DNA from 4 places in the Pseudomonas sp. FP603 genome. Region 2 is predicted to be linked to each of the others. Evidence: predicted binding sites of a transcription regulator. Region 2 holds the regulator's gene; each other region holds the start of a gene.
What was found. The regulator FliA, encoded in region 2, starts transcription of late flagellar genes. The targets are predictions, from matches to a motif close to CTAAAGTTTNNNNNNNNNNNGCCGNTAA.

Region 1 (7,278 bases), 1.7 Mb from region 2:
CCTGATGCCGGTGGATTTTCTTGCCCGTTTCATCGCCTTCCACGCCAGCCGTTATCAGGCCGAAAAAGCGGTGTTCAACCTGCACAACCCCGAGCCCCTGAGCTGGGACACCTACGTGGCGTCTTTCCGTGAGGCTGGTCGAGAGTTCGCCATGGTCAGCGTCGCCGACTGGCAGCAGCAACTGGGCCGGGTCGACAGTGATAACGCGCTGTTTGGCGTGCTGGGTTTCTACCTCAACGGCTTCGAAGAAGACATCGGCGACATCTCGATGATCGGCCATGACAACGCCCAGGCCGGCATACGGCAGATGGGCGCGCACTACCCGGAAAAATCCCCGGCGCTGCTGCGACGCGGCTGCGACTACCTCAAAGAAATCAACTTCATCTGATTCACCTAACCAAGCACGGAGCAAAAACCATGAACACTCTGCAACCCGATACCCTGATCAAAAACCCTCAAGGCTGCCGCGTTGTGTCTTCGGTGGAAGTACCGGTCGATGCAACGCAAGTCTGGGCGGTGGTCGGCAACTTTTCCGGCTTCGACAAATTCATTCCGGCGCTGTCGCACATCGAGATGACGGGCGAAGGCGTATCGTCGCTGCGCAAGAAATTCTTCAAGGACGGCAACCTGGTGGTCGAGCAGCTCAACTCCCGGGACGACCAGGCGCTGAACATGACCTGGACGACGATCTACAACACCTTGGGCGTGGCCAATTTGTGGGCGGCGATGAGTGTTGAATCCATGGGGGCGAGCAAGTCGCGGGCGACCTGGACCATCATCGCCGAACCGGCCCAGGGCGGCGCCGAAGCCCTGCCGGGGTTCAAGGCTTTCGTTCAGGGGTTTGCCGATGATGCGATGGGGAATGTGTTGAAGCTGTTTGTGTAAGGCTTTGGTTCGGCGGTGACTGATCTACCGCTATCGCGGGCAAGCCCGCTCCCACATGGTTTGTGTCGTACACACATCACCTGTGGGAGCGGGCTTGCCCGCGATTGAACGATAACGCGGTTCAACTGCCCCTGATCAGATCTTGAAACTATCAACCAACTGCTTCAACCGATTGGCCTGCTGCGACAACGCATCGCAATCCTTCAATGTTTCATTGAGGTTGGCCACGCTCTGCTGGTTCAGCAGGTTGATCTGGTTAACATCTACGTTGAGGGTTTCCACCACGGCGGTCTGCTCTTCGGTCGCCGCGGCCACCGATTGGTTCATGCCGTCGATTTCGCCGATGCGCTGGGTCACGCTGACCAAACGTAGGCCAGCCTGGTTCGCCACTTCGACGCTTTGCTCGCTGGACACCTGACTGGCGTTCATCGTAGTCACCGCTTCGCGAGAACCGATCTGCAGCGAGCTGATCATTTTGTGGATCTCTTCCGCCGATTCCTGGGTGCGATGAGCCAGGTTACGCACCTCGTCCGCCACCACCGCAAAACCACGACCGGCCTCACCGGCGCGGGCCGCTTCGATGGCTGCGTTGAGCGCCAGCAAATTGGTCTGCTGGGAGATGCCTTTGATCACATCGAGAATGTGACCGATGTTGTCGGTGCTCGCGTTCAGGGTTTCAATCTGCGTGCAGGACAGGCTGATTTTTTGTGACAGCTCAGTCATGGCCAGGATGGTTTTTTCCACCACCTGACGGCCGTCATCAGCCTGCTCGCTCGCGCCGCTGGCGTGTTGCGAAGCATCGGCTGCGTTGCGGGCGATTTCCTGGGTGGCGGCGCCCAATTGGTTGATCGCCGCTGCGACGCTGTTGGTGCGGGCGCTTTGTTCGTCGGAGCCGACGATCGAAGCGTTGGAGGATGCCATCACCCGTTGCGACAGGTCATGAACCTGACGGGTCGCCGAGGACACTTCGCAAATCGACGCGTGAATCCGCTCCACGAACTGGTTGAAGGAGCCGCCCAACTCGCCGAATTCATCTTTGTTTTCTACCACCAGACGACGCGTCAGGTCGCCCTCGCCCTGAGCAATGTCCTGCATTGCGCGGCCCATCGTGGTCAGCGGACGCATCAACACGTTGATCAGCAGGCTCAGCAGCACCGCAATGGCGGTCACGGCGATGAACATCGCGATCAACGCCGAGGTGCGGAATTGGCTCAGTGGTGCGTAGGCCTTGGTCTTGTCAATCGACAGACCGATGTACCACTCGGCGTTCGGTAAACCACTCACCGGGGTGAACGAGAGAATGCGGTCCTGCTTATTCAGCTCTACTTCCTGGATGCCTCTTTCGATGCGGACACTGGAACCCGGATAGATGTCTTTCAGGTTCTTCATTACGTGATCCTTGTCCGGGCTGACGATCACCTGACCGTCGGCGCTGACGAGGAACGCGTGGCCGATGCCACCGAAGTCCACCGAGTTGATGATCTTCACCAGGGTTTCCAGACTCAGGTCGCCGCCGACCACGCCCAGCAGTTCGCCACTCTTTTTCACCGGCATGGCGATGGTCACCACCAACCCGCCGACCGCAGCCATGTAAGGCGGGGTCAGCATGGTCTTGTCGGCGACCACGGCTTGTTTGTACCAAGGGCGCTGACGCGGATCGTAGCCGTCCGGCATCTTCGCGTCAGGGCGCTGGGTAAACACACCATTGGCCTGCCCGACGTAGGTGAACTGGAAGTTCGAGGTGAGGGCGGGTTGATCGACCAGTCCCGGCAGATCGGCATTGGCGCCTTGATGAGCGACGTTCTGCGCGAGGTTTTCCAGGACCAGCACGCGGCCGCTCATCCAGTTCTGCACGCTGCTGCCGGTGAGGTCGCCGGCTTGTTCAATGGAGGACTCGAGGTTTTGCCGAATGGTGTTTCGCTGCAGATAGTCGTTGTACAAAGTGAACAACGCAAAAGCCAGCACCACGACGCCTGAAGCGGCCAACAGGATTTTATGGCTGAACTTGAGATTCATTTCATGGGACTTCTATGCAAAAAGTGGGGAGGCGTTCCGGGTTGCAACATTCCATGTAACCGCGCAGACGGCATTCTGGGGCCGCTCTACTTTGGTGCACGCATGTCTCACCAGTCTTGTCGGCACGAGTGGGAGAAATCTTAGGGATTTCGTCAGATACCCGCCGAACGGTGTGCTAGAGCGCCCGAGTAGCAGAGTTTTGCTGACGGTTGCTCGAACGGCAGTTGCAAATTTTCTGACCCTTAATGACAATGCGACTAATTATCATTTGTGACGTCGGGCTGTCGCGTTCATGTCCTCACCTGAGTTTGCAGTACAGGCGCTCTACAGCAGTCATCACGGATGGCTCAACACGTGGCTGCGCGCTCGATTGGGCAATGCGGCCGATGCAGCGGACCTGGCCCAGGACACGTTCGTTCGTCTGCTGCAAAGAACCGAACGCCTGGAGCTCAAGGCTCCTCGTGCTTTTCTGCGAACCATCGCCCGCGGCTTGGTGATCGACCACTGGCGCCGTGAGGAAATCGAGCGCGCGTACCTGGAAACCATCGCCCATTTGCCCGAGGCCGAAACCCCGAGCGCCGAGGCACGGGCATTGGTGCTCGAATTGCTGGAAAGCATCGCCCGCCTGCTTGAAGGCCTGAAGCCGAAAGTGCGTCAGGCGTTTCTGCTGGCACAGTGCGAAGGACTTACCCACAAGCAGATCGCCGAACACATGGGATTGTCCCTGCGTTCTGTGGAACGTTATGTGGCCGACGCGCTGTATCACTGTTACGTGCTGCGGTATGAAGCGTGATGCCTGTGGATAACTCAGCGCTGAATCGCCGCGGCGCGCCGCATCAGCAGGTGGTCAAACAAGCCATCCATTGGTTGCTGCGCCTGCGCAACAACGCGACCAATTCCAGACTGCGCCAGCAATGCGATGCCTGGCGGGCAGAACACCATGAACACGAACTGGCCTGGCAACGGGTGCAGTCCTTGCAAGCCGAGTTGAGCCGTAATTTGCGCGCGGTGCCCGGCGCTCAAGTCGCCTTCAATACTTTAGAAAACAGCGCACAGGGACTCGGACGGCGTCAGGCGTTGAAACTGTTGTCGGGCACATTGCTGATGGGTTCGGCGGCATGGCTGGGAAGGGACGTGATCGGCTGGCAACAGTGGACCGCCGACTTCGCCACCGCCACGGGCGAACGACGAGGTTTCCAATTGCCGGATGGCACACGCCTGGAGCTCAACACCGCCACCGCGGTGGATCTGGACTACACCGCGCCGCGGCGCCTGATCAAACTGACTCGCGGCGAGATCATCGTAACGTGCGGCGGGGCGAACGAGGGCTCTTCGTTTGATCAACCGTTGCGGGTGCAAAGCCGCAACGGCGTGTTCGAAGGCGTGGCTGCACGCTTCATCGTTCGTCAGGACACCGACTGCACGCGACTCAGCGTCACCAGCGGCATGGTCGCAATCCATTCGCCACTGGCTGCCGGAGGCCTGCCGATTCAAGTGCAGACCGGGCAGAGCTATCTGATCAATCGCAATCGAGCGCAGTTGGCACCGCCGCAGGACATGGATGCCGGCGCCTGGGTGGACGGCCTGATCGTCACCCGCAACATGCGCCTCGGGGACTTTATTCATGAAGTCGGACGTTACCGGCCCGGTTACCTGACCTGCGCAGCGGACATTGCCCACTTGCGGCTGTCAGGAGTTTTCCGTCTCGAAGACACCGACAAGCTGCTGGCCATCCTGCCGCACACCCTGCCGGTACAACTGCGCTATCGCACTCGCTGGTGGGTGACGCTGGAGCGACAGGCCTGAATTATTTTTGGCGGGTTTTCCGAACAAGTCCGGCTTAGTCAGTAAGCACTTCAACTCTGCCTTCAGCGACTTCCTACGGAAACCTACAATGACTGTGCGCGCCATCAGTAAGAACCCTCTCCATTTCGCTGCGGAATCAGGCGTCTTGCGCCACGCCATCCGCGCGACACTGTTCTCGACCGCATTGGGTGTCGGCCTGCTGCCGACACTGGGCGTCGCAGCACAGGGCAGCGAAGCGAGTAGCCACCGCTACAACATTGCCGCCGGCTCCTTGAGCGATGTGCTCAACCAATTCGCGCGTCAGGCGGGCATCACGCTGTCGACGACTCCGGCTCAAACCCAGGGCCTCCAGTCACCGGGATTACAGGGCGACTATTCGGCGGATCAAGCGTTGAGCCATTTGCTCAATGGCACAGGGCTTGTGGCCGTCAGTCAGGATGGCAGCAGCTATGTGCTGCGACCCGTCGCTGAAACCAAAGCCCTGGCACTTCCTGCCACCGACATCAAAGGCTTCGCCCTAGGTAACGCGCTGGGCAGCATGGAGGGCTACAACGCAACGCACAGCCAGATCGCGACCAAGACCAGCACCGCGCTGCTGGAAACCTCGCAAAGCGTGTCCGTGGTGACCCGAGAGCAAATGGACGACCAAGGCTCGCAAACCGTGTCCCAGGCGATGCGCTACACCCCCGGCGTGCTGACCAACCCTTACGGCGCAACCCACCGTTATGACTACGTAGCGATGCGCGGTTTCAACGACGGGTCGGTGGATAACATCTATCTCGACGGCCTCAAGTCCATGGGCGACAGCGGCACCTACAGCACCATGCAGGTGGACCCGTATTTCCTCGAGCGAGTCGATATTCTCAAAGGGCCATCGTCGGTGCTCTACGGTCGTAGTTCGCCGGGCGGGCTGGTGGCGTTGACCAGCAAGAAACCGTTGTATGAGCCCTATCATCAGGTTCAAGCCACGGTGGGCACTCAAGGCCAACGCGGCATGGGTTTCGACTTCAGCGGACCGGTGGATGACGACAAGCGTATTGCCTATCGTCTGATAGGGTTGGCGGATCAGTCCGACACGCAGTTCGACCACAACAAGGAAAAGCGCTTCGCCCTGGCACCGACGGTGAGCATCGACTTCACCGAAGATACCTCGCTGACGCTGCAAGCTTATCTGCAACACGATCCCGACGGCGGCTATCACGGCGGCGTCCCGGCCGACGGCACCATCCATCAGCGCAATGGCAATCGGATCTCTCCAAACTTCTTCGAAGGCGAGCCGGGCATTGATGGTTTCCAGCGTGATCAACAGTCCTTCGGTTATCAGTTCGAACATCGCTTCAACGACGTCTTTACCGCGCGGCAGAACTTCCGCTATCTCGATTCCAAGGTGAAGATCGATCAGGTTTACGCCTATGGCTGGACCACACCCACCAGTAACGAGTTGAACCGCTATTACACTGGCGGCGACGAAAAGCTCCACGCGTTCATCGTCGATAACATGCTGCAAGCCGAATTCTTCACCGGCGCAACCAAACATACGGTGCTGATGGGCGCGGACTACCAGCGACGCAAAACGGTGGTCGACTGGACCAGTGGCGGTCTTGCGCCGATCGATGCGTTCAATCCGGTGTACGGCAATTCGGCCATCGACTTCTACAGCCCGACCAGCTATCTGCGTCGCCTGGAACAGACCGGCGTCTACCTGCAAGACCTGATCGAGATGGATAAGTGGCGCTTCTCTTTGGGTCTGCGTCAGGACTGGGTTGAAACCTCCGATGAAAATCGGCTGGCTGAAGCGGGACGCCCTGTAGGCACGGAAATCAGTGACGAACGCACCAAACTGACGGGCCGAGCCGGGGCCTTGTACCTGTTCGATAACGGTGTTGCGCCGTACATCAGCTACTCCGAGTCGTTCAACCCGAATTCCTACGCGGACAGCGCCGGCAATCCCTTGGCACCGACCGATGGCACCCAGTGGGAAGTGGGGCTGAAATACCAGCCGCCGGGCACCGACAACTTGTTCACGGCGTCGCTGTTCCGCATCGATCAGGAAAACCTGGCGACCAAATTGCCGCAGGAAAACTTCTATCGCGCTGTCGGCGCCGTCCGCTCCCAGGGTCTTGAGCTGGAAGCGCACATGCAGCTGACCGATAACCTGAAAGTGCTCGGCAGCTACACCTTCACCGACATCGAGTATTCGAAGTCGATGATCAGTACGCTGAGCACCGACACCGACGTGATCGAAAACAAGGGCAACTCGCCGACTCAGGCACCACGCCATATGGCCTCGGTGTGGGCGGACTACAAGTTCGACAGCGCAGCGCTTGATGGCCTGCGTCTGGGCGGTGGCGTGCGTTATGTCGGCTACAGCTGGGCCGATGCGGAAAACACCCTGAAGGTGCCGTCCTACACGCTGTTCGATGCATCTGTCGGCTATGACCTGGGCAAGGTGGGTTTGAAGGGCGTGGACGTACGCCTGAATGCGAACAACCTGACCAACGAGTCTTACGTGGCCTCCTGTGCCAGCCTGAACTTCTGCTACCTGGGTGAAGAGCGCAACGTCGCCGCTAC
Region 2 (7,278 bases):
TCGCGCACCTGGCGCGGATGATCGCGACTCCGGAAGTCGAGCCGCTGGAAGAGGGCGGCGTGATTGCAATGGTCGGCCCGGCCGGCATGGGCAAGACCACCACGCTGGCCAAGCTTGCCGCTCGTTACGTGCTCAAGTACGGCGCGCAGAACATCGCGCTGGTGAGCATGGACAGCTATCGCATCGGTGCTCAGGAACAGCTCAAGACTCTGGGCCGCATCCTCAACGTGTCGGTCACCCATGTCGATCCGGGCCAATCCCTGGTCCAGGCGTTGGAGCCCTTGCTGCGCAAACGCGTGGTGCTGATCGATACCGCCGGCCTGCAGGCCAGCGATCCGGCACTGCGCATGCAGCTCGAAAGCCTGGCCGGACGTGGCATCAAATCAAAAAATTATCTGGTCTTGGCAACCACTAGCCAGAAACAGGTTCTAACCGCCGCTTACCACAGTTACAAACGTTGCGGCCTTGCCGGCTGCATCCTGACTAAACTGGATGAAACGGCAAGCTTGGGCGAGGTGTTGAGCCTGGCCATCAGTCATGAACTGCCGGTGGCTTACCTGACCGATGGCCCGCGGATCCCGGATGATTTGCATCTGCCGCGTCGTCATCAGTTGGTCAGTCGCGCCGTTAGCGTGCAAATGCAGGAAGAACCCAGCGAAGAAGCCATGGCTGATATGTTCGCTGATATTTACCACAGCCCGACCAAGCAGGTTGGCTGAGGTATTAATGAACATTTTTTGTACCTACATCGATGGTCTGCCATGCATTGTTCAGTCGCTGAACGCGCAGCCAGTAATGTGGCCTCCGTCTATGCAAGACAAGGTAAAGAAATAACATGGGCAGCATGCATCCCGTACAGGTGATCGCGGTGACCGGCGGCAAAGGTGGCGTCGGGAAGACTAACGTGTCAGTGAACTTGTCCCTGGCTCTAGCTGAGCTCGGCCGGCGCGTCATGCTGTTGGACGCCGATCTGGGGCTGGCGAACGTCGACGTCCTGCTAGGACTGACACCCAAACGTACCCTGGCCGACGTGATCGAAGGCCGCTGCGAGCTGCGCGACGTGCTGTTGCAAGGGCCCGGCGGTATCCGCATCGTCCCGGCCGCGTCCGGCACCCAGAGCATGGTTCATCTGAGCCCGGCCCAACATGCCGGCCTGATCCAGGCCTTCAGCGATATCGGCGACAACCTCGACGTATTGGTGATCGACACCGCTGCGGGCATTGGTGACTCGGTAGTCAGTTTCGTCCGCGCCGCGCAGGAAGTCTTGCTGGTGGTGTGCGACGAGCCGACCTCGATCACCGACGCCTACGCGCTGATCAAACTGCTGAACCGCGACTACGGCATGAACCGTTTCCGCGTTCTGGCCAACATGGCGCAGAGCCCGCAGGAAGGCCGCAATCTGTTTGCCAAGTTGACCAAGGTCACGGATCGCTTCCTCGACGTCGCCTTACAATACGTCGGTGCGGTGCCTTACGACGAAAGCGTGCGCAAGGCTGTGCAGAAGCAGCGCGCCGTCTATGAAGCCTTTCCCCGTTCCAAGTGCGCCCTGGCGTTCAAGGCCATTGCGCAGAAGGTCGATACCTGGCCGCTGCCGGCCAACCCGCGTGGGCACCTGGAGTTTTTCGTCGAGCGCCTCGTGCAACAGACCGCAGGACCCGTCCTATGACAGCCAGTGGCTACAACCTCTACAAGAAGTCGGCACGTGACGCGCAGTACGAGCTGATCGAGCGTTACGCGCCACTGGTCAAACGCATTGCCTACCACTTGCTGGCGCGTTTGCCGGCCAGCGTCCAGGTCGAAGACCTGATCCAGGCCGGGATGATCGGCCTGCTTGAAGTATCAACCAAATACGACGCCAGCAAAGGCGCGAGTTTCGAGACGTACGCGGGCATTCGAATCCGCGGCGCGATGCTCGATGAAGTGCGCAAGGGGGACTGGGCGCCACGTTCGGTTCACCGCAATACCCGCATGGTCAGCGACGCGATTCGCTCGATTGAAGCTAAAACCGGCCGTGACGCTAAAGATCACGAAGTTGCGGCCGAACTCCAATTGAGTCTCGACGATTATTACGGGATTTTGAACGACACCTTGGGCAGCCGGTTATTCAGTTTCGACGATCTGTTGCAGGACGGCGAACACGAAGGGCTGCATGAGGATGGCGCCAGTGCTCATCTCGAGCCGTCACGCGATCTGGAAGATGAACGCTTCCAGGCGGCGCTGGCGGACGCGATTGCCAATTTGCCGGAGCGTGAGCGACTGGTGTTGGCGCTGTACTACGACGAAGAGTTGAATCTCAAGGAAATCGGCGAGGTCCTGGGGGTCAGCGAATCGCGGGTCAGCCAGTTACACAGCCAGTGCGCGGCCCGTTTGCGGGGGCGTTTGGGGGAGTGGCGAGCGCGCTGAAGGCAGTGTGGGGACACTGCGAATGGAGCTGGTGTGGTGTTGAACTGCGCCGGTCTCGATCTGTTGTGCTCCAGACAGTCATTGAGTGCTTTGCCGGATTGATTGAAATGGCGCGTCCAGGTGCTGGGCGCGTTTAAGACTGCTTGGAGGTCGAATTGGACAAGAACATGAAAATCCTCATCGTTGATGACTTCTCAACGATGCGGCGGATCATAAAAAACCTGTTGCGTGACCTTGGGTTCACCAACACGGTCGAGGCTGATGATGGCATCACTGCCATTCCGGTTCTCAACAGCGGGAGCATCGACTTTCTGGTAACGGACTGGAACATGCCTGGCATGACCGGTATCGATCTGCTGCGTCACGTGCGCGCCGATGAAAAGCTCAAGCACCTGCCGGTGCTGATGGTGACCGCTGAAGCCAAGCGCGAGCAAATCATCGAAGCGGCCCAGGCCGGTGTTAACGGCTATGTGGTCAAACCCTTCACAGCCCAGGCGTTGAAAGAAAAAATCGAGAAGATTTTCGAACGCATCGGTTGATGTACTGCGCCACGGGGGAGCTATGGAGCATAAAGAATCTTCACAGGGCGATTTCGAGTCGACCCTGAAAAAACACGCGGTCGAACTGGTCGATAGCCTTGAAAAAGGCAGGTTCGGCGACGCTGTGCAACTGATCCATGAGCTCAACCAGACCCGTGACCGCGGCCTGTACCAGGAAGTTGGCAAGCTCACCCGCGAGCTGCATAGCGCGATCGTCAATTTCCAGATTGACCCGCACATGCCGCAAGCCGAGGAAGTGTCTCAGATCACGGATGCCACCGAGCGCCTGGGTTATGTGGTCAAGCTGACCGAGGCCGCGGCCAACCGCACCATGGACCTGGTGGAAAACGCCACGCCGCTGATCAACAGCCTGAGCGACGAAGCTCAGGCACTGAGCACGGATTGGGGACGGTTCATGCGTCGCGAAGTCGGGGCTGAAGAGTTCCGCGAACTGGCCCGGCGGGTCGACGGTTTCCTGACACGCAGCAGCGAAGACAACCGCGTCGTGTCGAGCAACCTCAACGACATTCTGCTGGCCCAGGATTACCAGGACCTCACCGGTCAGGTGATCAAGCGCGTGACCCAATTGGTCACCGAAGTTGAAAGCAATCTGCTCAAGCTCGTGCTCATGGCCAGTCAGGTAGACCGCTTTGCGGGTATCGAACATGACCGTGAAGCGATGCTGGCTGAAAAAGATCCACAAAAACATCTCTCGCAGGGTGAAGGTCCGCAGATTCATGCCGATAAAAGAGAAGATGTTGTGTCCGGTCAGGACGATGTGGACGATTTGCTATCCAGTCTTGGATTTTAGTTTTCTGGGTTTTTAGACCTGTAGGAGCACCCCCTTAATGAGCTTCGGCGCCGATGAAGAGATCCTTCAGGATTTCCTGGTTGAGGCCGGCGAGATTCTAGAGCAACTATCCGAACAGCTGGTCGAGCTGGAAAGCCGACCGGATGATGCGGACTTGCTCAATGCAATTTTTCGCGGTTTTCACACTGTAAAAGGGGGCGCCGGCTTCCTCCAGCTCAACGAGCTGGTGGAGTGCTGTCACATCGCCGAGAACGTGTTCGACATCCTGCGCAAGGGTGAACGACGCGTCGACTCGGAACTGATGGACGTGGTTCTCGAAGCACTGGACGCGGTGAACAGCATGTTCAGCGAAGTCCGCGAGCGCAGCCCGATCACGGCTGCCACGCCTGAATTGCTGGCTGCTCTTGCCCGTCTGGCCGAGCCGCAAACTGCCGACGAAGCGGCGCCTGTTGCTGAAGCGGTGCAAGAGCCTGCCGCTGAAAGCGATTCAGGCGACATTACCGATAACGAATTCGAACAACTGCTGGACTCGCTGAACGCCGTCAAGGCCCAGGCCGAAGCTCCCGCGGTTGCTCCGCTGCCTGCCACCGATGCGGCTGCCAGCGACGAAATCACCGATGCCGAGTTCGAGTCGTTGCTCGATCAATTGCACGGCAAAGGCCAGTTCGCCGCCGATGCCGTGGTCGCAGCGCCTACCACACCGGCTGCCCCGAAAGCGGCAGGCGACAGCTCCGACATCACCGACGACGAGTTCGAGGCACTGCTCGATCAGTTGCACGGCAAAGGCAACTTTGCCGTCGATGCATTGGAGTCGGCGATTGCTTCGGCTCCGACCCCGGCTGCGCCAACCGCTAAAGCGGCCGGCGACGATCTGATCTCCGATCATGAGTTCGAATCGCTGCTCGACGAATTGCATGGCAAAGGCAAGTTCACCGAGGTTGGCACTGGCGCAGTGATTTCTGCTCCTGTCGCCAAGGCGCCAGCACCGGCTGCGAAACCTGTGGCCAAAGCGCCCGAGCCAAAAGTCGAATCGGCGAAACCGGCCGCCGCTGCTGCACCGGCTCCTGCCCGTGCCCCGGCCGCGCCGCCACCAGAAAAACCGGCCAGCGAAGCCGAGACCACCGTGCGGGTCGATACCGCGCGTCTCGACGAAATCATGAACATGGTCGGCGAGTTGGTACTGGTGCGTAACCGTCTGGTCCGTCTGGGCCTCAACAGCGGTGATGAAGCCATGTCCAAGGCCGTGTCGAACCTCGACGTGGTCACGGCCGACCTGCAGACCGCGGTCATGAAGACTCGGATGCAACCGATCAAGAAAGTCTTCGGGCGCTTCCCGCGTCTGGTTCGCGACCTGGCTCGCCAGCTCAAGAAAGAGATCAACCTGGAGTTGGTCGGCGAAGAAACCGACCTCGACAAGAACCTCGTCGAGGCCCTGGCCGACCCGCTGGTCCACTTGGTGCGCAACTCGGTCGACCACGGTATCGAAGAGCCGGCTGATCGCGAAGCGATGGGCAAGCCCCGCAGCGGCAAGGTGATCCTGTCCGCTGAACAGGAAGGCGACCACATCCTGCTGTCCATCTCCGATGACGGCAAGGGTATGGACGCCGATGTTCTGCGCGGTATCGCCGTGAAGAAAGGCCTGATGGACAAGGATGCGGCGGACCGTCTCAGCGAGTCCGATTGCTTCAACCTGATCTTCGCTCCGGGTTTCTCGACCAAGACCGAGATTTCCGACGTGTCCGGTCGTGGCGTGGGCATGGACGTGGTGAAAACCAAGATCGCCCAGCTCAACGGCACCATCAATATCTACTCGACCAAGGGCAAAGGCTCGAAGATCGTCATCAAGGTCCCGTTGACCCTGGCGATCATGCCGACGCTGATGGTCATGCTCGGCAACCAGGCGTTCGCGTTCCCGCTGGTGAACGTCAACGAGATCTTCCACCTCGACCTGTCACGCACCAACGTGGTGGACGGCCAGGAAGTGGTGATCGTGCGGGACAAGGCGCTGCCTCTGTTCTACCTCAAACGCTGGCTGGTCAGCTCCGCCGCTCACGAAGAGCAGCGCGAGGGCCATGTGGTGATCCTTTCGGTGGGCACCCAGCGGATCGGCTTCGTCGTCGATCAGTTGGTGGGCCAGGAAGAAGTGGTCATCAAGCCATTGGGCAAAATGCTTCAGGGAACCCCGGGCATGTCCGGCGCCACCATCACCGGTGACGGCCGCATTGCGCTGATTCTCGATGTTCCGAGCATGCTCAAGCGTTACGCCGCACGGCGTATTTGATTCTGGGGGAGCGGGGCGACTGAGCCTCGCCCCGTCTAACGGAGTGTTTATGGCAGTCAAAGTCCTGGTGGTGGACGATTCGGGGTTTTTCCGCCGCCGCGTCTCGGAAATTCTTTCAGCGGATTCGAATATCCAGGTCGTCGGTACGGCGACCAACGGCAAAGAGGCGATTGATCAGGCACTGGCCCTCAAGCCAGACGTGATCACCATGGACTACGAGATGCCGATGATGGATGGCATCACGGCAGTGCGGCACATCATGCAGCGCTGCCCGACCCCGGTATTGATGTTCTCCTCGCTGACTCACGAAGGCGCGCGGGTTACCCTCGATGCGCTGGACGCCGGCGCGGTGGACTTCCTGCCAAAGAACTTCGAAGACATCTCCCGTAACCCGGAGAAGGTCAAGCAACTGCTGTGCGAGAAGATTCTCAGCATCTCGCGCAGTAATCGTCGCGCCAGTACTTACAGCACCCCGGCCCCGGTGGCTGCGCCAGCCTCGACGCCTGCGCCTTCGAGCGTCAGCAACTACGGCAGCAGCGCGCCTGCGCGTCCGGCACCGGCACCGATTCCGGCTCGCACCCATGCAGCGACGCCGTCGTCTCCGGCACCGAAACGCAAAGCCTACAAACTGGTCGCCATCGGCACCTCCACCGGTGGCCCGGTTGCCCTGCAACGGGTGCTGACGCAGTTGCCGGCCAATTTCCCGGCCCCGATCGTGTTGATCCAACACATGCCTGCAGCCTTCACCAAAGCTTTCGCCGAGCGTCTGGACAAGCTGTGCCGCATCAGCGTCAAGGAAGCCGAGGATGGCGACATCCTGCGTCCGGGCCTGGCGCTGCTGGCTCCGGGTGGCAAGCAAATGATGATCGACGGCCGTGGCGCGGTGAAAATCCTGCCGGGCGACGAACGTCTGAACTACAAACCGTGCGTGGACATCACCTTCGGTTCCGCGGCCAAGTCCTACGGCGACAAAGTTCTGGCGGTGGTACTGACCGGCATGGGCGCCGACGGTCGCGAAGGCGCGCGTCTGCTCAAGCAAGGCGGCAGTGCGATCTGGGCTCAGGATGAAGCCAGCTGCGTGATCTACGGCATGCCAATGGCGATCGTCAAAGCCGAGCTCGCGGACGCGGTGTACAGCCTGGACGATATCGGCAAGCATCTGGTTGAGGCTTGCCTCTGATGGATGTACTAAGCCTTATCGGGATCATCATGGCGTTCGTCGCCATCATCGGCGGCAACTACCT
Region 3 (7,278 bases), 3.4 Mb from region 2:
CGTGGGTCAGCAGACCGAGGTTATGCGCCGAGTACAGGCTCTCGCCTTCAGCCAGCAGGCCGACGCGGGTCAGCATGTCTTCGATGAACTGGTGACCGGCTTCGTTGAGTTCGACCTGACGGGTCTTCTCGTCCACGGTGTAGTGGCCAGCCTTGGTGACTTCGCCTTCGACTTCTTCGACGTGCAATTGCAGCTGCGGGATCAGTTTGTTGATCTCGATGTACAGCTTGGAGCTGTCCTCGGCCTGACCAGAGATGATCAGCGGGGTACGGGCTTCGTCGATGAGGATGGAGTCGACTTCGTCGATCACGGCAAAATTGAGTTCGCGCTGGAATTTTTCTTCCATGCTGAACGCCATGTTGTCGCGCAGGTAGTCGAAACCGAATTCGTTGTTGGTGCCGTAGGTGATGTCGGCGGCGTAAGCGGCGCGCTTCTCTTCCGGCGGCTGGAATGGGGTGACCACGCCGACCGTCATGCCGAGGAATTCGTAGAGCGGACGCATCCAGTTGGCGTCACGGCGGGCCAGGTAGTCGTTCACCGTCACAACGTGCACGCCCTTGCCGGACAGCGCGTTGAGGTAAACACCCAGTGTCGCCACCAGGGTCTTGCCTTCACCGGTACGCATTTCCGCGATCATGCCTTCATGCAAGGTCATGCCGCCGATCAGCTGGACATCGAAGTGGCGCATACCCATGACGCGCTTGCCGGCTTCGCGGGCGACCGCAAAGGCTTCTGGCAGCAGTTTGTCGAGGGATTCCCCTTTGGCGAGGCGGGCCTTGAACTCGTCGGTCTTGGCACGCAATTGATCGTCCGAAAGGGCTACCATTTGCTCTTCGAAGGCATTGACGAGCTGCACCGTCTTGAGCATGCGTTTGACTTCACGCTCGTTCTTGCTTCCAAAAAGTTTCTTTAACAAAGGCGCAAACATATCGGCAGGATCTTCCACACTAAAGGGATGGAGGGCGGCCCCGTGAGTCGCCCGTGCAGCCCTCATGGCCGCATGCGAACGAGCATTCTACCCGGAAACGATGGTGAGGAAAGTGGCGTTGTTCCACGATGCATGCACTGCGCTGTGACGGGGCTCACTTAAAATAAGGGCTTTTTGCTGAACTTCAACCCATCGAGGGCACAAGTTACTCGTTGATTTAATGAGTAAAGCGCTCACAAAGCAATGGGTCGGGGGCAGCGGATGCTTTCTGTTACCATGGCCGCTCTGTTACTTCAGGTGTCTGATCATGGCATTTCGCCCTCTCACGGCCAGAGCACCCGCCGTTCTGCTTCGCGAAGCCAAACCGCTGAAAGCCATCTTTGGCCACGCTCAACGCCTGGGTCATTTACAACGCCTGGTGGAAAGCCAGTTGCAGCCGGCTGCCCGCGAGCATTGCCATGTGGCGTCGTGGCGTGAAGGCAGTTTATTGCTGATTGTCACCGACGGCCACTGGGCCACCCGCCTGCGCTATCAGCAAAAGCGTCTGCAACGGCAGTTACAGCTGTTCGACGAGTTCGCCAGCCTGACGCGGATCCTGTTCAAGGTTCAGCCGCCTACCGTTCAGCAAGGGGCTGCGGGGCATACGATAAATTTGTCGACCGATGCGGCGGCGACCATTCAGGCAACGGCTGACGGGATTACCGACCCGAACCTGCGGGCGGCCCTCGAACGCCTGGCGGCGCACGCCAAACCCAAAACCTGACATAAAACCAATGTGGGAGCGAGCCTGCTCGCGATAGCGGTGTATCAGTCAACACATGTGTTGAATGTCCGGCCGCAATCGCGAGCAGGCTCGCTCCCACATTTTGATTACCCACTTGTCAGCGGCGTTTGCTGCCGCCGAGCAATGAGCCCATCAACCCGCGTACCAATTGTCGGCCCAATTGATTTGCCGCCTGTCGCATAGCTGATTTCAATGCCTGGCCTGCCGCCGTGCCGAGGAGTTCCCCGGCCTTGTCGGTGAAACTCGGCTCTTCAGGTGCAGGTTTGCCCGGCGCTGCTTCAGGATCCGGCGCCAGCCCTTTACGCCCCATCAGCACTTCATAAGCTGATTCGCGATCGACCGGTTTGTCGTAACGCCCCTTGAACGGCGAACCGGCGATCAGCACGGTGCGTTCGGTCTCGGTCAACGGCCCGATCCGCGATTGCGGCGGTGCAACCAATACACGCTGGACCATCCCCGGCGTGCCCTTGTCTTGCAGGGTGCCGACCAGCGCCTCGCCGATCCCCAGCTCCGTCAATACTGACAAGGCGTCAAATGCCGGGTTCGGCCGGAAGCCCTCGGCCACGGCGCGCAGGGATTTCTGTTCTTTGGCAGTAAACGCGCGCAAACCGTGCTGAATGCGCAGGCCCAGTTGAGCCAGCACATCATCGGGCAAGTCGCCCGGTGATTGGGTAACGAAATATACCCCCACGCCTTTCGAGCGGATCAGTCGCACTACCTGTTCCAAACGCTCCTGCAACGCCTTGGGCGTACCGGCGAACAACAAGTGCGCTTCGTCGAAAAACAGCGCCAGCAGCGGTTTCTCGGCATCACCACGCTCCGGCAATTGCTCGAACAGTTCGGCCAGCAGCCAGAGCAGGAACGTCGCATAGACCTTCGGCGCTTCATGCACCAGACGACTGGCATCGAGCAAGTGAATGCGCCCGCGACCATCCAGGGCCGGTTGCAACATGTCTTCGAGTTGCAGCGCCGGTTCGCCGAACAACGCTTCGGCGCCCTGCTGTTCCAGCGTCGCCAAACGGCGCAACAGCGCCTGGCTGGAACCGGTGGTCATCAACGCGGCGTCATCCCCCAGCAATTCGGGGTTGTCGCGCAGGTGATTGAGCAGCGCCTTCAAATCCTTCAAATCCAGCAGCAACAACCCTTCGCGGTCGGCCACCTTGAACGCGGCATAAAGTGCCGACTGCTGACTGTCGGTCAGTTCCAGCAGGCTGCCGAGCAGCAACGGGCCCATTTCGCTCAAGGTGGTGCGCAGTGGATGACCGGACTGACCGTTAATGTCCCACAAGGTCACCGGATACGCCTGAGGCTTATGGTTCAGCCAGGGCATCCCGGCGATCCGGTCCGCGACCTTGCCTTGAGGGTTGCCGGCAGCGCCCAGGCCGCACAGGTCGCCTTTGATATCCGCCGCGAACACCGCCACACCGGCATCGCTGAAGGCTTCGGCCAGGCGCTGCAAGGTGACGGTTTTACCGGTCCCGGTAGCGCCCGCTACCAGGCCATGACGGTTGGCCAGGCGCATGGCCTGGGCGATGGACTGGCCCGTGAGATCGGCGCCGATAACGAGTTGCGATGAGTCAGGCATTTTGTCACCCATGGTTAATCTTTGATCCTTCATGGCCGATAACAAGCGAGAGACCAGACTGAAAAATAGCGTCGGTAATTCCCTAAGGAGCAGTGGAAATATCAGCTTACTTTCAACACTGCCCATTTTGCGCGCCTTTATAAAAGCACGCCCTGGACATTAAGACTTTAGCGGACCCCCAAGCCATGAATAAAAATCTGCGCTTCAGCCATAAAATACTGCTTGCCGCCGCCCTCATCGTTATTGCTGCCTTCGCCTCGTTCACACTGTACAACGACTATTTGCAGCGCAACGCCATTCGCGAAGACCTGGACAACTATCTGCAAGAAATGGGCAGCGTGACGGCCAACAATATCCAGACCTGGCTGGCCGGACGCAGCTTGCTGATCGAAAACCTGTCACAAAACGTCGCACTGAACGCTGACATCGGCAACGTCTCCTCGCTACTTGAGCAGAAGGCGGTGACCTCGACCTTCATGGGCGCCTATCTGGGCAACAAGGATGGCACCTTCATCATCCGCCCAGACAGCAAAATGCCTGATGGCTATGACCCTCGCGCCCGGCCTTGGTACAAGAGTGCCCAAAGCACCGGCGGCTCGGCACTGACCGAACCGTACATCGATCTCGCTTCCGGCCAACTGGTCATTTCCATCGTCAACAGTGTGCTCAAGGACGGTCAAAGTATCGGCGTGGTCGGTGGCGACCTGAGCTTGCAGGTGATCGCCGACAGCCTCAACGCGCTGGACTTCGACGGTATGGGCTATGCGTTCCTGGTCAGCGCCGACGGCAAGATCCTGGTTCACCCGGACAAAGCCCTGGCGATGAAGTCCCTGAGCGAGGCGTACCCAAAAAACACCCCGCGCATCAGCAGCGAACTCAGTGAAATCGACGTCGACGGCAAGACCCGCATCGTCACGTTCACCCCAATCAAAGGCCTGTCCTCGGTCAATTGGTACATCGGTCTGTCGGTGGACAAGGACAAAGCCTTCTCGATGCTCAGCGAATTTCGCGCCTCGGCGGTCGTCGCAACCCTCATTGCCGTGGCAATCATCATCGCCTTGCTCGGCATGCTGATCCGCATCCTGATCCAGCCGCTGCACCTCATGACCCGCGCCATGGAAGACATCGCCGACGGTGAAGGCGACCTGACCAAGCGCCTGACCATCCAGAATCAGGACGAATTCGGCATCCTTGGCACGGCGTTCAACCGTTTCGTGGAACGGGTTCATACGTCGATCCGCGAAGTGTCCTCGGCCACCGGCCAAGTCAACGAAGTGGCTCTGCGTGTGGTGGCCGCCTCGAATTCGTCGATGTTCAATTCCGACCAGCAAGCCTCACGCACCAGCAGTGTCGCCGCGGCAATCAACCAGCTCGGCGCCGCCGCCCAGGAAATCGCCCGCAACGCAGCCCAGGCGTCAAGCCAGGCCAGCGACGCGCGCAGTCTGGCCGAGGACGGCCAGCAAGTGGTGGATCGCAGCATTGCCGCGATGAATCAGCTGTCGAGCATGCTCAGCGCCTCGAGTACCAACATCGAATCGCTGAACAGCAAAACCGTGAACATCGGGCAGATTCTCGAAGTGATCACCAGCATCTCCCAGCAAACCAACCTGCTGGCGCTTAACGCGGCGATCGAAGCGGCGCGGGCCGGTGAAGCCGGGCGTGGTTTTGCCGTGGTGGCCGATGAGGTGCGCAACCTGGCGCACCGCACGCAAGAGTCGGCGCAACAGGTGCAAACCATGATCGAGGAGCTGCAAGTCGGTGCCCGCGAATCCGTCAGCACCATGAGCGACAGCCAGCGCCACAGTCAGGACAGCGTGGAAATCGCCAACCTGGCTGGTGAACGCTTGAACAGCGTGACGTTGCGCATCGGTGAAATCGACGGCATGAACCAGTCCGTGGCCACAGCGACCGAGGAACAGACGGCGGTGGTTGAGTCGATCAACGTGGATATCACCGAAATCAACACCTTGAACCAGGAAGGCGTGGAAAACCTGCAATCGACCTTGCGTGCGTGCTCGGACCTTGAGCAACAGGCTTCGCGCTTGAAGCAGTTGGTGGGCAGTTTCCGTATTTAAGTCACTCTTGCGGGCCTCTTCGCGGGCAAGCCTCGCTCCTACAGGGATTGGCGCATCATTCTGAACTGCGCATAACCTGTGGAGCGAGGCTTGGCCGCGAAGACGGTCTGCCAATCCCGCAAAACCCCGCTGACATCCCCACCGCAAAACCCCAATCGAACATCTATCCTTCATATAGGTCAACCAAAGGGAGAACAACGGTCCCGGAGGGATGTTCATCGTGCATATCGCTGACATAACCATGTTCTACGCCCCTGCCAGCGGTGGCGTGCGCACTTATCTGGATGCCAAACACCGCCGCTTGGGCAATAAGCCAGGCATTCGTCACAGCTTGCTGATCCCTGGGGCTCATTTGAGTGAACAGGATGGCATTTACACGGTTCCGGCCCCTGCCCTGCCCTTTGGCAAGGGTTATCGCTTCCCCCTCCGTCTCGCGCCGTGGCGCAATGTTCTGCAGGATTTGCAGCCCGATCTGATTGAAGTCGGCGACCCATACCTGACTGCCTGGGCTGCTTTGGACGCCAAGCGTCAACTTGATGTGCCGGTGATCGGTTTTTATCATTCAGACCTGCCGCTGCTGGTCAGCAATCGCATGGGCAACTGGGTTACACCCAATGTCGAAGCTTATGTAAGCAAGCTCTATGGCAACTTCGATCGGGTGCTGGCACCGAGTCAAATCATGGCCGATAAACTGATCGGGTTGGGCGTGAAGAACGTTTTCGTACAACCACTGGGCGTCGACCTGCAAACGTTCAACCCCAGTAAACGGGATCCAGGCTTGCGGGCCGAATTGGGCATCGATGAAAACACTCACCTGCTGATCTTCGCCGGTCGAGGATCCAAGGAAAAAAACCTGCCGGTGCTGCTCAAATGCATGAAACGCCTGGGTCGTCGCTATCACCTGTTACTGGTGGGTTCGTCAATGCCGACCCTGGTACCGCGCAATGTCACCGTCCTCGATGAGTTCTACCCGGCAGCGCAGGTCGCGCGATTGATGGCCAGTGCCGATGCGCTGGTGCATGCCGGTGATCAGGAAACCTTTGGCTTGGTGGTCCTCGAAGCCATGGCCAGCGGCATTCCGGTGGTGGCCGTGGCGGCTGGGGCTTTTCAGGAAATTGTCACCGATCAATGCGGCCTGCTTTGCGCGCCGAACAATCCAGCGGCGATGGCCAACGCTGTGCGCGAACTGTTCAGTCAGGGCAGGCGCCGCGCTGGGCAAACAAGCCCGCCGCCATGTCGAGCAACATTACGCTTGGGATATCGTGGTCGACAGCCTGTTGGGGCACTATCACGCCGTACTCGGCACTCAATGGCCACTGACCGCCAATGGTTGAGCCCATGAACGCGCCCAGCCTGTTACTGGTATTGCACGACGTTGCGCCGCACACCTGGCCCGATTATCAAGCCTTCGTCGAAGCCGTCGACGCGCTGGGCGAGGTGCCGATTACCTGGCTGGTGGTGCCCAATTACCACAAGCATAACGACCTGGACGCGTATCCGGCGTTTCGACGTTTGCTGACCCGCCGCGTCGCTTGCGGCGACGAACTGGCACTGCACGGTTACTTTCATTGCGATGAAGGACCGATCCCCATCACTCCCCGAGACTGGTTCATGCGCCGGATCTACACCCATGAAGGCGAGTTCTACGACCTGTCACAGGAAGCCGCCCTCACCCGCCTGCGTGCCGGAATCGAGGTGTTCCACCGCTACAACTGGCCATTGGAAGGTTTCGTCGCTCCTGCCTGGCTGATGAGCGAAGGCACCCGCCAAGCCTTGCGCCAGTTACCGCTGCGCTACACCAGCGACTCGCAGCATCTGTATCGATTGCCGGATTTCACCGCGATCGATGCCCCGTGCCTGGTCTGGAGCGCGCGCAGCGCCTGGCGTCGCGGCCTGTCGAAAATCG
Region 4 (7,278 bases), 1.3 Mb from region 2:
AAGCCGATGCCCTGGCCCATTTGCACTGGCGAAAGGGCACCCAGCCCTTCAGCCCATTTCACTTGATCCGGCCCAAACAACACGACCGCCGTAGAGCCGAGTTTGAAGCGACCCAATTCCGCGCCTTTCTCCAGATGGATCGGCGCACGAGCCGCTTCGTCGTAACGGAAGGTTTTCAGCTCGCGTTTTGGCGGCGTGATCAGCCCGGCCCAGACAGTTTCGATCGACGCCACAATCATCGCGCCCACCAGCACCACGGCCATCGGCCCGCGCTCGGTATCGAAAATGCACGCCACACGCTCGTTGCGCGCGAACAACTCCGGTACGTTTTCAGCAGTGGTCTGGTTGACCGAGAAGATGCGGCCGGGGATGTAGACCATCTCGCGCAGGGTGCCGGCCAGCGGCATGTGCACGCGGTGGTAATCCTTGGGCGACAGGTAAATGGTGGCGAAATCACCACCCATGAATGGCGCTGCGTTGGCCGCGTCACCACCGAGCAATTCCAGCACGCTGAAGCTGTGGCCCTTGGCCTGGAAAACGCGACCGTGTTCGATCGGGCCGAGCTGGCTGACGGCACCGTCGGCCGGGCTGAGGATCGCGCCTGGGGTTTGGTCCAGCGGGCGGGCGCCGTCTTTCAAGGCACGAGTGAAGAACGCATTGAAGTGCTCGTAAGCCGTCAGGTCTTCGACCAGCGCCTGGGACATGTCCACTTGATAACGCTTGGCGAACCAGGCGGTCAAGGCGTTCTTGAACCAGCGCACGCGGCATTCGGCAATGCAGCCCGCCAGTCGCGAGAGCAAGTGGTGGGGCAGCAGGTATTGGCTGAGGATAAACAAACGCTTATTCATTAACAGTCCTTAAAAAACCTTAAATCTCTACGGGCGTGTCGGGATGGTTGCCCCATTCGCCCCAGGAGCCGGCGTAGCCTTTGACTCGCGGATAACCGAGCGACTTGGCGACTAGATACGTGAAGCCAGAACGATGGTGAGTCTGGCAGTGGGTAATGACTTCTTTGTCTTTGGTAATGCCGAGTTGTTCCAGGATTTTCGGCATGTCGGTGCGGATACGCAGGTTGCGCGCCTGATCCATGCCGGCTGTCCATTCGAAATTGACCGCCCCGGGAATGTGCCCGCCCTTGGCCGCCAGCACTTTCTCGCCGGAGTACTCCAGCGGCCCGCGTGCGTCCCAGATTGCCAGGTCGGCGGCACCGAGACGACTTTGCAGGTACTCGCGGGTGGCGGTGGGTTCATCGTGCAGGGTCAACGCAACCGGGCCACCGACCGGGGCCGGGATCTGGATCGACATCGGCGAGCCTTCTGCCAGCCAGGCCGTCAGACCGCCGTCGAGGTAGTGGTACTTGTTGTGACCGATAACATCCAACAGCCAGATAAAACGCCCGGCCCAACCGCCGCCTTCGTCGTCATAGACGACGTAGACCGCATCGGGGTTGTGCCCCAGTTCGCCGAACAATGTTTCAAGCGCGGCTTGGGTCGGCAGCAGGCCTGGCGCAGGCGCCTGACCCAGTTGAGTGCGTTTTGGATCGACAAAGCGTGCCCCGGGGATATGCCCTGCGGCATAGCGGGCGCTGCTGGTCAGGTCCACCAGAATCAGTTCGCGGGAGTCGAGACGCGGGAGCAGGTCGCTCGGTTCGATCACCAGCGCCAAGCCAGAGAAGTCAGACATGTGAGGTCTCCAGAGCACAAAGGGGAGGATTGTAGCGCAGCGTCATGAGGGCCTGTTATCAGTTATTTCGGCACAGGAAATAACTGAAAACAGGCCCGGTGATCGTCCTATCGCTGGCTAAAGCTGTGCAGGGCCTTTTCGATGCACTGCGCGGTTTTGCCGAAAGCCTGCACGGTGATTTCCGAGAACGGCCCGCCGCCCTGATCCGCCACCACGATCATGATCACCCGACCGTTGTTGACGAGTGAGCGCAGAAGCAGGTGTTCGCCACCGAACTGTGAGCGCAGGCTGGCCGGCAACAGGGCGGAGAATTGTGCGTTGTTGGCTGGCGTCAGGCGCACCTGGGCCTGTTGCGCGAGCAGGCGCTGCAGTACGGTGCTTTGGCTGACCACCAGGTTCAGGCCGGCCACTTCTTTGGGCAGCCCGGCAGTCTGGTGCACACGCAGATTAGCGTGCGTGCGATCGGCCATCAAAATCATCACCCGTCGCATGCCGCATGCCACCAGGGCGTCTCGGGCCGATGTGGTCAAGTGCATGGCATTGGTAAAACGGCTCGGCTCCACCAGCAACTCGGCGCATTGTTTACGCCACTTCGCCAGGTCTTCGGCGGTGGGTGCCGGGGCTGGCAGCAAACCGCCGTGAATGCGGTTGATGCCCGACGGCCAGATCAGCGCTTCGGCCGGGTGCCAGAGGTCCGGCATGGCGTGTTGGCGGGCGCTATTGGCGGCTTGCTGGTGCAATTGTTGTTGCACCTCATCCATCGACATTTGCAGGTAAAGGCTGGTCAGGAACTGCCAGCGTTCACAGTGAGGACTGTCCCAGGCCTGTTGTGCCGACAACGCCAGACCATTGGCCAGCAGCACGGTGTTGGCGGGTTGATTAAGCCAGCGGCGCAGCGTCGGGTCATCGTCGAGACGGTTCTGTTGGCGCAGCGGGTGATCGCTATCACGCGCGATGCGCAGGACTTTCACCAGTTCGCGTTGTTCGCTCCGCAGCAGCCGATAACCCTGCTGCACCCAGATCGGCAAACGCCAGGTATCCACCAGCGCCAGACAGATTTCCAGCAGACACACGCCGAACAATTGCTTTTCGACTTTGCGCGCCGACTCACCTTTATGGATGACCCGCAGCTCCCATTCTTCAAGCAACTGCGGATGGGTCAACGCCATGGGCCACAGTGGCGAAAGAAACAGCAGACTGCCCCAGTGGATGTCTTGCCACAACCGCGCCAGGCGACTGGCAAAAAAACCGTTGGCCTGTTGAGTGGCGTGCTGGCTGATCAACTGAAGCTGGCGCAGGGCGGCGGGGATTTCCGATTGGGGGGCGGCGGGCAAGCGCTCGAGCAATTCTTCGGTGCGTTTCAAACCGAGGCGATTGATCGCCACCTCAAGGTTTTCAGCCGGCGTGGCCATGCTGCCATGGGTGTGGCGATTGGCTTCGCGAATTACGCTCAAGGCCAGGGCCGGGCTGTCCTGCATCAATTCGGCAATGTCGCGCAGTGAGCTGCGGCTATCGCGGATGGCTTTGCAGACCCGGTCGTGACTGGCTTGCGGAACCGGCAGGCGCACACCATCGAGAAGCTTGACCCAGCCTTCGAGCGTGGTCGGTTTTGGCATTGGGACGTTCGTTTCGTTAGCCATGTCTGGACGCGATCATCGTCTGCTTTACCCTATCCCTGAGCGGGTCAAATTAGCTTTTCGCCTGAACTGGCTATAGTCTGGCGCAGTTTTGCCGATAAGTAGAAGAAGAGATTTTTTAACTTCCGAATATGACCTTGAACCCGACTCAGTAAGTGCTCTCCTACCTATGGCTAAAATTATCGGCATCATCGTCGTATTCGCGAGCGTGCTCGGCGGATACGTGCTTTCCCACGGCAAGATTGCCGCCCTCATCCAGCCTTTCGAGGTGATGATTATCGGTGGCGCGGCCCTTGGTGCATTCCTGCAGGCCAACCCCGGTCATATGACGATGCACGTGCTCAAGAAGTCCTTGGGCATGTTCAGTTCGCGTTTCAACCACACCTTCTACCTGGAAGTGCTGGGGCTGATTTACGAGATTCTCAACAAGAGCCGTCGCGAAGGCATGATGGCCATCGAAGGCGACATCGAAGATGCCGCTGCGAGCCCGATCTTCGCCAAGTATCCAGCAGTCCTGAAAGATGACCGCATGACCGCGTACATCTGCGATTACCTGCGCATCATGTCCTCCGGCAACATGGCGCCCCATGAGCTTGAAGGCTTGTTCGACATGGAACTGACCAGCCTCAAGGAAGACCTGGATCACCCCTCCCACGCCGTCAACGGCATCGCCGATGCCATGCCGGGCTTCGGTATCGTCGCGGCGGTATTGGGTATCGTGGTGACCATGGCTTCGTTGGGTGAAAGCGACCAGAAAATGATTGGCCTGCACGTGGGTGCGGCTCTGGTAGGTACCTTCTTCGGTATTCTCGCGGCCTACGGTTTCTTTGGCCCGCTGGCACACGCCCTGGGCCACGACGCCAAGGAAGAACTGAACGTCTACGAAGCCATCAAGGCCTCGCTGGTGGCTTCGGCTTCCGGCATGCCGCCATCGCTGGCGGTGGAATTCGGTCGCAAGGTTCTGTACCCGGCGCACCGTCCTAGCTTCGCTGAGCTGGAACAAGCGGTTCGCGGTCGCTAAGTCATGGAAAATAACCAGCCGATAATCATCAAGCGCGTCAAAAAGTACGCGGGCGGGCATCACGGGGGCTCCTGGAAAATCGCCTTCGCGGACTTCGCAACGGCGATGATGGCGTTCTTCCTGGTGCTATGGCTGTTGTCCACCGCAACACCGGAACAGAAGATCGCCATCGCCGGTTACTTCAAGGACCCGGTCGGTTTTAGCGAAAGTGGCACGCCATACATCATCGATCTGGGCGGCTCGCCGACCCTGGCACCGGAGAACACCCTCAACCCCGAGGTGAAATCCCAGCCCCAGCCGGACAAGGTGACGATCGACTCTGAACAGGTCGAAGGCATGGCCGAGCTGGTCGAGAAGGAACGCCTGGAATTGCTGCTGCAAGAGCTGCAGAACAAGGTCGAAGAAAACCCGCAGTTGCAGAAGTTCAAGGACCAGATCCTCTTCGAGATCACTCAGGACGGTTTGCGCATCCAGATAGTGGACGCCGAAAACCGCCCGATGTTCGACTCCGGCAGTGCGCGTCTGAAGCCGTATTTCGAAGACATCCTGCTGGCCATGGCCGACACCATCAAGGCGGTGCCGAACAAGATCAGCATCAGCGGCCACACAGATGCCAAGCCGTACTCGGGCACCGGCGACTTCGGCAACTGGGAGCTCTCGGCCAACCGCGCCAACGCGGCTCGCCGTGCGTTGATCGCCGGCAGCTACCCGGATTCACAAGTGGCGCGAGTCGTGGGCTACGCCTCGTCAGCGCTGTTCGACCGGGAGAACCCGTTCAACCCGGTCAACCGTCGCATCGACATCGTCGTGCTGACCAAGAAAGCCCAGCGAGCCATCGAAGGTTCGCAAGGTGCCGAACCTGCGCCAGTGCCAACGCAAGGGCAGGGTGGCCCAGGCGAAGTGCCCGCGCCGCCAGCCGATCCGAATGCCTTGCCGGCGGATAAGGAACCGCTGCCGGCCCATGAGCTTCGGGAGCGGTTGAATCTGTTTGATGATCCTGTGCCGAAACCGGGTGAGGCGCCCAAGCAGTGACCATGCTACTGATCATTTTCGTGGCTTTACGAAAATGATCGAGATCAGCACTGAAAATCAGAAAGCCGCGAACATCGCGGCTTTTTTGTGCGGATCAGTAACCGCGACGAATGCGGTCCTTGAGCTGGTCATGGAACAGATCGGCATTACGCTTGAAGGTGCCGCGAATGGATTCGCTGAAAGACTCTATTCCTGTCGAGCGCTCCAACATGGCCTCTTTGCGGTAGGCATCGATAAAAAAGTCGAGATCGGTATCACCACTCAACTTCGGCCATTTATCCAGGTACAGCGGCAGTGCGCTGGGACCGATCTTGTAAGAGCAGATCCTGCGATCACTGATGGTTGCTTCGCCGATTTCAAACGGCACCCACCAGGACATGGCAGTCTCCTGCGAGACCACCGCCAGCAAGTGCGTGCATTCGGTAATGTTGCGGGTGATGACGGCGGTGATGTCGTCGGTTTGCTGGGATTCGGTGTCCAACACGTCGAGATAGGTCTTGATGTTCGCTAGTTTCAGGCGCGCATTGATGGCCATCGCCTGGGCGCGGTCGGTGTGGCGGTAACTGATAAACACAGGCATCAAAAATGTCCCTTGATCGCGAGTTCGCGGTAATAGGCGCCGAGGGCGGTGAGGCGACAGCCGGTGGAGTGGAGGGCGGCGTAGTACATGTGTTCGGCGTCCACCGGTTCGATCAGGCTGTGGCGGTTGCACTTTTGCAGTTGGGCGAACACTTCACCGTGCTCCGGGTCGAACGTGGCTTCGGTAGGTTCGTAGCTGGGGTCGAGGGCGAACATTGATTCCGCCTCTTCGAACCAATCGGGCAGTTTGCGCAGAATCTCTTTGGGGATCAGCGGCGAGACTTCTCGCAATGAAATGAACTGCGACACATTGGTCTTGAACACTGGGCGCTGTTCCCACGCGTCGAGAGCGTTGTCGACGAATGAATAGAGGCTGCCGGGCGTGATTTTCCCCAGGATGTTCGCGGCGCCGCCGTGCAGTGCCTGCAGCAACAGCCCGGTGAAGACGCCGTGGTTGGCGCCTTCCATGGCCGGCTCTTCCTTTTTGCACGCGGTGAGGATGGTCATGCCTTCGCACACCATGCTGCTTTCGCTGCGCAGCGCCCGCACTTCGCCCGCCGAGCCAGCCTGACAGCAGTCGAGAATAATCACTTTGTTTTTGATTTTTACGGCTTTGGTCGCCCAATTCAGGATGTCGCTGATGCGAATTCCATCCTTGGCGGATTTGTAGTCCTGGGGGATCAGCATGCCTTCGTCCGTATCGATGTCGAAGTTGCCGTGGCCGGCGAAGTACAGCAGTGCAACGCTGCAATCGCCTGAAAACAATTCCTGGATATGCCCTTCGAGCTTTTCACGACTCAGATAATCTTCGGCGGAGGTCAGCACCAGGTTCTTGAAATTCGGATCGCCATTGGCGTCGGTTTTCAGCACCGAAGCCATGGCCATCGCGTCGTTGTTGCAACCACTCAATTGCGAAACATGGCTGTAGTTATTAATGCCGATGAACAGTCCCTTGCGCATGGTTCACCCCGCTGCATGAGTGCGAATGGCACCGATGATGCTATTGGTGTTCCACGCACATTCCGCGTGCGCCGCCCGGCGTACCACCGTGGAAATCCGCTCCGCACCAAACGGCTTGACCGCGATAATCACCTTGTTCATGCGCTTGGCGATCTCGATTTCCTTGTTGATCCACTTGCTGTAGGTGGAATACATGCCTGCCATGATCAGCACTGCCGAGCAGAGCCGAATTTTGTTTTCGATGGCTTCTTCAAGTTGTTTGTCGGTTTTCGCGCCGATGATCGGATTGTCCGGTGGCACCGAAAAATTCTTGAACGTGAAGCCGGGTTTTGCATTGAGCAGGCGGACCAGATTGTCGTGGGCGTC

Region 1: a site for FliA is predicted at 3,018-3,045, ahead of PSH65_RS30980 (methyl-accepting chemotaxis protein). Genes of this name have one in related genera too.
Region 3: a site for FliA is predicted at 3,312-3,339, ahead of PSH65_RS07125 (methyl-accepting chemotaxis protein). Genes of this name have one in related genera too.
Region 4: a site for FliA is predicted at 3,394-3,421, ahead of motA (flagellar motor stator protein MotA). Genes of this name have one in related genera too.

Annotation. Positions count from the first base shown of each region.
Region 1 covers NZ_CP117431.1:6,729,015-6,736,292, forward strand. Annotated here, with positions in the region: gene PSH65_RS30970 (non-ribosomal peptide synthetase) at 1-388, shown strand, start outside; gene PSH65_RS30975 (SRPBCC family protein) at 418-885, shown strand; gene PSH65_RS30980 (methyl-accepting chemotaxis protein) at 1,021-2,901, opposite strand; gene PSH65_RS30985 (sigma-70 family RNA polymerase sigma factor) at 3,194-3,694, shown strand; gene PSH65_RS30990 (FecR domain-containing protein) at 3,694-4,707, shown strand; gene PSH65_RS30995 (TonB-dependent siderophore receptor) at 4,796-7,278, shown strand, end outside.
Region 2 covers NZ_CP117431.1:5,054,372-5,061,649, reverse strand. Annotated here, with positions in the region: gene flhF (flagellar biosynthesis protein FlhF) at 1-719, shown strand, start outside; gene fleN (flagellar synthesis regulator FleN) at 836-1,666, shown strand; gene fliA (RNA polymerase sigma factor FliA) at 1,663-2,403, shown strand; gene PSH65_RS23360 (chemotaxis response regulator CheY) at 2,571-2,942, shown strand; gene PSH65_RS23355 (protein phosphatase CheZ) at 2,965-3,753, shown strand; gene PSH65_RS23350 (chemotaxis protein CheA) at 3,791-6,034, shown strand; gene PSH65_RS23345 (chemotaxis response regulator protein-glutamate methylesterase) at 6,084-7,214, shown strand; gene PSH65_RS23340 (flagellar motor protein) at 7,214-7,278, shown strand, end outside.
Region 3 covers NZ_CP117431.1:1,556,135-1,563,412, reverse strand. Annotated here, with positions in the region: gene secA (preprotein translocase subunit SecA) at 1-928, opposite strand, end outside; gene PSH65_RS07135 (DUF721 domain-containing protein) at 1,236-1,691, shown strand; gene PSH65_RS07130 (helicase HerA-like domain-containing protein) at 1,810-3,297, opposite strand; gene PSH65_RS07125 (methyl-accepting chemotaxis protein) at 3,483-5,372, shown strand; partial or broken gene PSH65_RS07120 (glycosyltransferase family 4 protein) at 5,584-6,706, shown strand; gene PSH65_RS07115 (polysaccharide deacetylase family protein) at 6,699-7,278, shown strand, end outside.
Region 4 covers NZ_CP117431.1:6,306,815-6,314,092, reverse strand. Annotated here, with positions in the region: gene asd (archaetidylserine decarboxylase) at 1-848, opposite strand, end outside; gene PSH65_RS29170 (rhodanese-like domain-containing protein) at 868-1,683, opposite strand; gene PSH65_RS29165 (HDOD domain-containing protein) at 1,791-3,323, opposite strand; gene motA (flagellar motor stator protein MotA) at 3,490-4,341, shown strand; gene motB (flagellar motor protein MotB) at 4,345-5,373, shown strand; gene PSH65_RS29150 (toll/interleukin-1 receptor domain-containing protein) at 5,468-5,953, opposite strand; gene PSH65_RS29145 (caspase family protein) at 5,953-6,912, opposite strand; gene PSH65_RS29140 (TIR domain-containing protein) at 6,916-7,278, opposite strand, start outside.